One region of the Leptothrix cholodnii SP-6 genome, then DNA from elsewhere that is predicted to be linked to it. Evidence: predicted binding sites of a transcription regulator. Region 1 holds the regulator's gene; the other holds the start of a gene.

Region 1 (3,402 bases):
CCTGCTCGAAAGGCTGGACGCGGTGCACCGCCTTCTGCACGTCGGCGTCGAAATCCTGCACGCCGAACGAGACCCGGTTGAAGCCGAGCTCCTTGAGGTGAGCCAGGCGCTCGCGGCTGACGGTGCGCGGGTCGATCTCGATCGAATATTCGCCATGCGGCTCGATGTGGAAATGCCGGCGCAACTCGCCCATCAGGCGGTCGAGTTCGGCATCGCTCAGGAAGGTGGGCGTGCCGCCGCCGAAATGCAGTTGCGAGACGCGCTGGCCCCGGCCGAGCGTCTGCGTGACCAGTTCCAGCTCGCGCGCCAGCGCGTCGATGTAGGCGGTCGAGCGGCCGTGGTCGCGGGTGACGATCTTGTTGCAGGCGCAGTAATAGCAGACCGATTCGCAGAACGGCACGTGCACGTAGACCGACAGCGGCCCACCTGCGCCGCCCACCGCACCGATGCTGCGCTGGGACAGTGCCTGGCGGTAGTGATCGGCGGTGTAGGCCTCGACGAAACGATCCGCCGTGGGGTAGGAGGTGTAGCGTGGCCCGGGGCCGTCCATGCGGCGCAGCAGTTCCTCGCTCAGAACCGGCTGGTGGTCCGTGGCGGCCACGTCGGCGTTGATCGTGGTCGCGGATTGGGGCTGCGTGCCTGCGGAGATCGTCGTGTGCATGTGCGCACTGTGCCGTGCCGGTGGCGCTGTACCTTGACATGGCTCAAGCACCATGCGTCCGCGCTATTCAAGAATTCCCTGAGTCGACCCTCACTTCGCCATGACCACAGAGGCACTTTGCCGGTGCATGCTGGTAAGGTGTCGGCCATTCCTTCCCAGGATCAACCAAATCATGCAAGACACTGCCGCCTCCTCCCAGCTCAACGCGCTCAAAGTGGCCTGCTCGGCCTGCAATCTGCGCGAACTGTGCCTGCCAGTGGGCCTGTCAGACGACGAGATGTCTTCGCTCGACAACATGGTGAGCACGCGCCGCAGCGTCAAGCGCGGCGAGAGCCTGTTCCATTCCGGCGACGCGTTCGCGGCGCTCTATGCCGTGCGCACCGGCTTCTTCAAGACCGTGGTGTCGGCCACCGACGGCCGCGAGCAGGTCACCGGCTTCCAGATGGCCGGCGAGCTGATCGGCCTGGACGGCATCAGCAACGACCGCCACTCGTGTGATGCGGTGGCGCTCGAGGATTCGCAGGTCTGCCTGATCCCGTACGGCCAGCTCGAGAGCCTGTCGCGCGAGTTCACGCTGCTGCAGCACCAGTTCCACAAGATCATGAGCCGCGAGATCGTGCGCGACCACGGCGTGATGCTGCTGCTCGGCAGCATGCGTGCCGAGGAGCGCCTGGCAGCCTTCCTGCTGAACCTGACGCAGCGCCTGCAGGCGCGTGGTTTCTCGGCCTCGGCGCTGGTGCTGCGCATGACGCGCGAGGAGATCGGCAGCTACCTGGGCCTCAAGCTCGAGACCGTCAGCCGCACCTTCTCGAAGTTCCAGGACGAGGGCTATCTCGAGGTCAAGCAGCGCGACATCCGCATCATCGACCAGGACGCCCTGCAGCGCGTGGTCAACGGCGCCGGCTGCTGAAGATCTGCAGGCTCAGGGATAACGACGCCGGTTCAGGTCGTTCGACTCACGCATCAGCAGTTGCGTGAGGCTGGAGGCGATGCCGATCAGCACCCAGAACGCGAAGAAGGCCGCCGTGTAGACCGCCGTGCGGTCGAGGTCGACCGGCGCGCCGCCGAGCCAGCGCAGATCTTCCGGGTCGACGAAGGCGAACACCAGCATCTCGGTCACGCCCGCCAACAGGAAGGCCGGCCACCAGACGACCGACAGCCGCTTGGCCCAATTCGACATCGGGAAGGTCGTGGACGCTTCGTAGTCGGGCGCCAGGTCCTCGATGTCGGGGTCGTTGCGCAGTTCGGCTTTCATTTGCCGCCCGTGGCCGCATGGTTGCGAGCCTGCTGAGCAGGCAGGCGCGAAGGGTCGATCGCCGATCCGGTCGCGCCGGCCGATTCGGTGCGTGCGGACTGCGCCGTGCTCAGCACCGGGTCCGGATGACTCAACGCCAGCGCCAGGGTCACGAAACTGGCCATGATCACCACCAGCGGGCCACCGAGCACCAGCCACAACATGCGCTCACGCCACCACGGCAAGGTGGCTGGACCGGGGGCTTGTACTGCAATCGACATGGCTGCTCCTGCTTGTCAACGTGGAATCACGAAGGTCGACTTCTCGCGCAGCGTCGCCGGCGCAGCGCCGCCGGACTCCACGCGCTGGATGTCGAAATGGATGGTGTGCGCCCCGCTGCCGGCACGGCTGGCGGACTCGGGCGGCAACTGCACGGCCACGGTGATCCAGCGCGCCTCGGCGCTTGCCACCTGCACCGGCGCCGTCACGGGCAGGCTCAACCCCGGCAAGCCCTCGACGGCGACGCGGTAGGACTGCGTCGTTTCGGTGGCGTTCATGATCTGCAGGCGGTAGACGTTCTCGATCACGCCGTCGTCGACGATGCGCGCCAATGACGCGCGGTCACGCACCACGTCGACCTTGAACGGCGATCGCATCGCGATGCTCACGCCCAGGGCGACCACGATCACGATCAGGATCACGGTGTAGATCAGGACACGCGGTCGCAGCGCACGCCGCCACATCTGGGCGCGCGTCCAGCGTCCGTCGAGGCCGTTCTGCGTGGTGTAGCGCACCAGGCCGCGGGCATAGCCCATCTTGTCCATCACGCTGTCGCAGACGTCGATGCAGGCGGCGCAGCCGATGCACTCGTACTGCAGGCCCTTGCGGATGTCGATGCCGGTCGGACAGACCTGCACGCACAGGTTGCAGTCGACACAGGCGCCCAGGCCCAGCGCGGTCGGGTCGGCCTTCTTGCTGCGTGAACCACGCGGCTCGCCGCGCTCGGCGTCGTAGGTGATGATGAGCGTGTCCTTGTCGAACATCGCGCTCTGGAAGCGCGCGTAGGGGCACATGTACTTGCACACCTGCTCGCGCATGTAGCCGGCATTGCCATAGGTGGCAAAGCCGTAGAACAGCACCCAGAACCATTCCCACGGACCGAATCCGAGCGTCATGGCCTCGGCGGTCAGCGTGTGGATGGGGGTGAAGTAGCCCACCAGGGTGAAGCCGGTCCAGAGCGAAAAAAGGATCCACGCGAGCTGCTTGCCGGACTTGCGCAACCACTTGTCGGCGGTCCAGGGGCCGGCATCGAGCTTCATGCGCTTGGCCCGATCACCCTCGAAACGATGCTCGAACCACAGGAAGATCTCGGTGTAGACGGTCTGCGGACAGGCATAGCCGCACCACAGCCGCCCGGCCACCGCGGTGAACAGGAACAGCGCGTAGGCCGAGATGATCAGGATCGCCGTCAGGTAGATGAAGTCCTGCGGATAGAGAACCAGGTCGA
Region 2 (3,402 bases), 2.0 Mb from region 1:
GGTGCCGGCCGGCAGGATGAATTCCTGCAGGCGCGGCAGTTGCGCGTTGTAGTGCGCCAGCGCCTCGTCCAGGCGCAGCACGGCCTCGGTCTTGAGCAGCGTGTAGCCGGGGATCGAGAGCTCGCCACCGAGGTTGAAGAGCTCGTGCTGGATCACCACCAGCAGCTCGCGCACGTCGGCGGGCAGCGGTTCGGCCAGCAGCACGCCGAGCTGCGAATTGAGTTCGTCGACGTCGCCCATGGCCTGCACGCGCAGGTGATCCTTGGGCACGCGTTGTCCGTCGCCCAGGCCGGTGGTGCCGTCGTCGCCGGTGCGGGTGCTGATTTGTGTGAGTCGATGTGCCATGGCGCGATCGTAGCGCCGGCACAATGCCGGTTTTGGAGACCCTGACCATGACCCCAGCCGCCGACCTGAACGACGCCGAGATCGGTGAACTCGACGATCTGCTTGCCGCCATCCCCGAACCGCTGGAGGCGCTCGATGTCGTGATGCTCGACGGCTACCTGTGCGGCGTGCTCGCACAGCCGATGGCGCTGCCGCCCGAACAATGGCTGCCACCGGCGTTCGACTGGAACCTCGCCGTCGACGAGGACGGCTCGGTCAGCGGCCAGGTGCTCGGCCCCGACACCGTCGGCTGGCACTCAGCCAAGCACGAGCGGCTGGTGAGCCTGGTGATGCGCCGCCATGCCGCGCTGAACCAGTCGCTGGTGGCCGACGGCTGGTTCGACCCGCTCGTGATGCAGCCCACCGACGACGATGGCAATCCGCTGAAGGGTCGCGAGGCGATGACGGCGGCACTCGCGCCCTGGGTGATCGGTTTCGAGCACGCGCTCAACAACTTCCCGGCGCTGCAGGACATGGCGGCGCCCGAACTGCCCGATCTGCTGGCCTGCCTGTGGCGTCACCTGCCGGAGCAGACCGAAGACGAAAAGGCCTACACCAAGGCGCTCGACGACGAGCATCCGTTGAAGTCGCTGGATGCGGCGATCGAGGACCTGGTCGCCAACGTGGTCGAGATCGCCGACCTCGGCCGCGGTCAGATGCTGAAGGTCGAAACCGTGCGGCGCACCGAGCCGAAGGTCGGTCGCAACGATCCGTGCCCTTGCGGCAGCGGGCGCAAGTTCAAGCAGTGCCACGGCCGCAGCGAAAGTGCCTGAGCGGACGGGTTGATGTGGGCATCGCCGGGTGCCGCATCGGCTTGATGATCATCAAGGCCGACGGCGGTCTCGATGTCACACTGAAACCCGTCGAACGAGTTGGAGACCTGAAATGAAAATCCTGGTTGCTGTCGATGGCAGCGAATACACCCGCCGCATGGTCGCCTATTGGGCTGCCCATGATGAATGGCTGGGGCCGGCGCACGAGTACACCGTGCTGACCGTGGTGCCGACCATTCCGCCTCGTGCTGCGGCCGTGCTCGATCGGGAACTGCTGCAAGGCTATTACGCCGATGAGGGCGAAAAGGTTTTCAAGCCGCTGCGCACGTTTCTCGATGCCCAGCGCATCAGCGCGACTTTCCTCAGCAAGACCGGTCATGTGGCCGATGCCATCGCCAAGACCGCCGACGAGGGGCATTTCGATCTGGTCATGATGGGCTCGCACGGCCACAACCAGCTGGGCAATCTGGTGATGGGCTCGGTGGCGACGCGCGTCATTGCGGCTTGCAAGACGCCTGTTCTGCTGATTCGCTGATGCGATGTGCGGTGGAGCCGTTGCGGCTTCTGCGCAGAATGTTCGGCAAAGCGGCCGTGATCGGCGGTTCGCCAGGAGCCCGCGGGATGCGGGTCTCCGATGCCTTCCGTGTCAGCGGATCGGCGTGACAGCCTCTCGGGCGACAGCCTTGCCGGGCTTGGTCTTGGCCTTGCGTCCCGGTTTTGATGCCGGCGCTTCGATCTGGTCGGATGCCGCCTGATTGGTGAGGCTCATCTCGAGGCCGAAAGCGGTGCCGTAGTCGGCAAAATCCTGCGGATGCTTGCGCACTGCCGGACGCTTGCCTGCCTTGACGGGTTTGGCCTTGCGGCCGAAAAAGCCGAGCCAGCGTGACCATGAAAAAAGTGTGCTCATTCTGGTTTCTCCCTGGCCGTTTTCAGGCCTTTCACTGAACGCCGGTTGCATGCGCAGGCCGGGCCGCAGAGTCCGAATCACGCGGGTCGAGGACCGGCTCGACCTGATTCAACGCTGTAACTGGCTTGCGTATGCAGAAGCGATGATTCTGTAACCGGAAACCCCGTGGCTCTCGCAGTCAAGTGTAGCGATTGGTTTCCAAGCTCGATCAGGGCATAACCCCTCTCGTCACTGCGCCCGTGCAGGATGTCCGGGTTGCTGCTTCGTATCAGCGACATCCAGCTTTCCGGGATGCCGCGGGTCGTGAGCGAGGTGGTGACGAACTCGCTGGCCACCACCGCGGAACGTTCGTCGTTGGGCCTGACACGCAGGTTGGCCGCCACATGCCGGTGCACGTCGCCGCCGAGTGCGACGACGTCCTGCACGCCGCTGTCGACCAGGTGCTGCAGCAGCCGTGCGCGCGATGACGCATAGCCGTCCCAGCCGTCGGTGTGCACCAGTTGCCGGCCCAGCGTCTCGAGCCCAGAGGCGCTCATCTGCGTGGCCTGGCCGATCAGTTTCCAGCGCCGCTGGCTGTGTGCGAGCCCTCGGTGCAGCCAGTTTTCCTGCGCGGGGCCGAGCATCGTTCGGTGCCGGTCTGCCAGTTCGTCGCAATGCCAGCGCAGATGCCCGCCCGATTCGTCCGCCGCGTTGCAGGCTTGCACGCTGCGGTGCTGGCGGCCGTCGAGCGTCCACAGCTCGGCCAGTCGGCCCCACGTGTAGCGGTCGTGCATGCGCATGCCCCGTTCGCCCGGGAACTGATCGAGCGCGAGCGGCAGGTGCTCGAAGTAGGCCTGGTAGGCCGCCGCGCGGATGCTCACGAACTCGGCCGCCGACAACTCGCCGGTACCCAGCGCGGCGGCATAGTCGTTGCGCACCTCGTGGTCGTCCCAGGCCAGGATCCACGGGTGCGCCGCATGGGCCGCCTGCAGGTCGTGGTCGAGTTTGTAGGTGGCGTGGCGGGCCCGAAACTGGTCCAGCGTTTCAGGCGCAGGCCCTTCATGCGGCCTGCGCAGAAAGCTCGGGTTGCTGGAGTCGTAGACATAGTCGCCCACGAACAGCACCAGATCGAGGTCGCTGGCCGCGATCTCGCGGTGCACCGTGAAGCGGCCTTGTTCGTAGTGCTGGCACGACGCCAGCGCCAGGCGCAGCCGCGCCGGCTGGCTGTCGGCCGGTGGTGCGGTGCGTGTGCGTCCGATCGGGCTCACCGCGTTGCCGGTGATGAAACGGTAGTGGAAGACCCGCCCCGGCGGCAGCCGATCCACCTGGACCCGCACGCTGTGCGCCAGGCTCGGCAAC

Evidence for each region. Region 1 encodes FNR, which switches genes on or off when oxygen is low (the NO sensors DNR and NnrR bind a similar motif). Its sites were predicted from a motif close to TTGATNNNNATCAA; they were not measured.
Region 2: LCHO_RS04720 (universal stress protein) is a predicted target of FNR. The motif match lies at 1,199-1,212, and genes of this name have one in related genera.

What each region holds. Positions count from the first base shown of each region.
Region 1 is NC_010524.1:3,055,492-3,058,893, forward strand. Features, by position in the region: gene hemN (oxygen-independent coproporphyrinogen III oxidase) at 1-661, opposite strand, end outside; gene fnr (fumarate/nitrate reduction transcriptional regulator Fnr) at 834-1,571, shown strand; gene LCHO_RS13870 (hypothetical protein) at 1,584-1,916, opposite strand; gene LCHO_RS13875 (PI-PLC domain-containing protein) at 1,913-2,176, opposite strand; gene ccoG (cytochrome c oxidase accessory protein CcoG) at 2,192-3,402, opposite strand, start outside.
Region 2 is NC_010524.1:1,005,925-1,009,326, forward strand. Features, by position in the region: gene LCHO_RS04710 (cob(I)yrinic acid a,c-diamide adenosyltransferase) at 1-345, opposite strand, end outside; gene LCHO_RS04715 (YecA/YgfB family protein) at 393-1,157, shown strand; gene LCHO_RS04720 (universal stress protein) at 1,270-1,692, shown strand; gene LCHO_RS04725 (hypothetical protein) at 1,804-2,064, opposite strand; gene LCHO_RS04730 (alkaline phosphatase D family protein) at 2,142-3,402, opposite strand, start outside.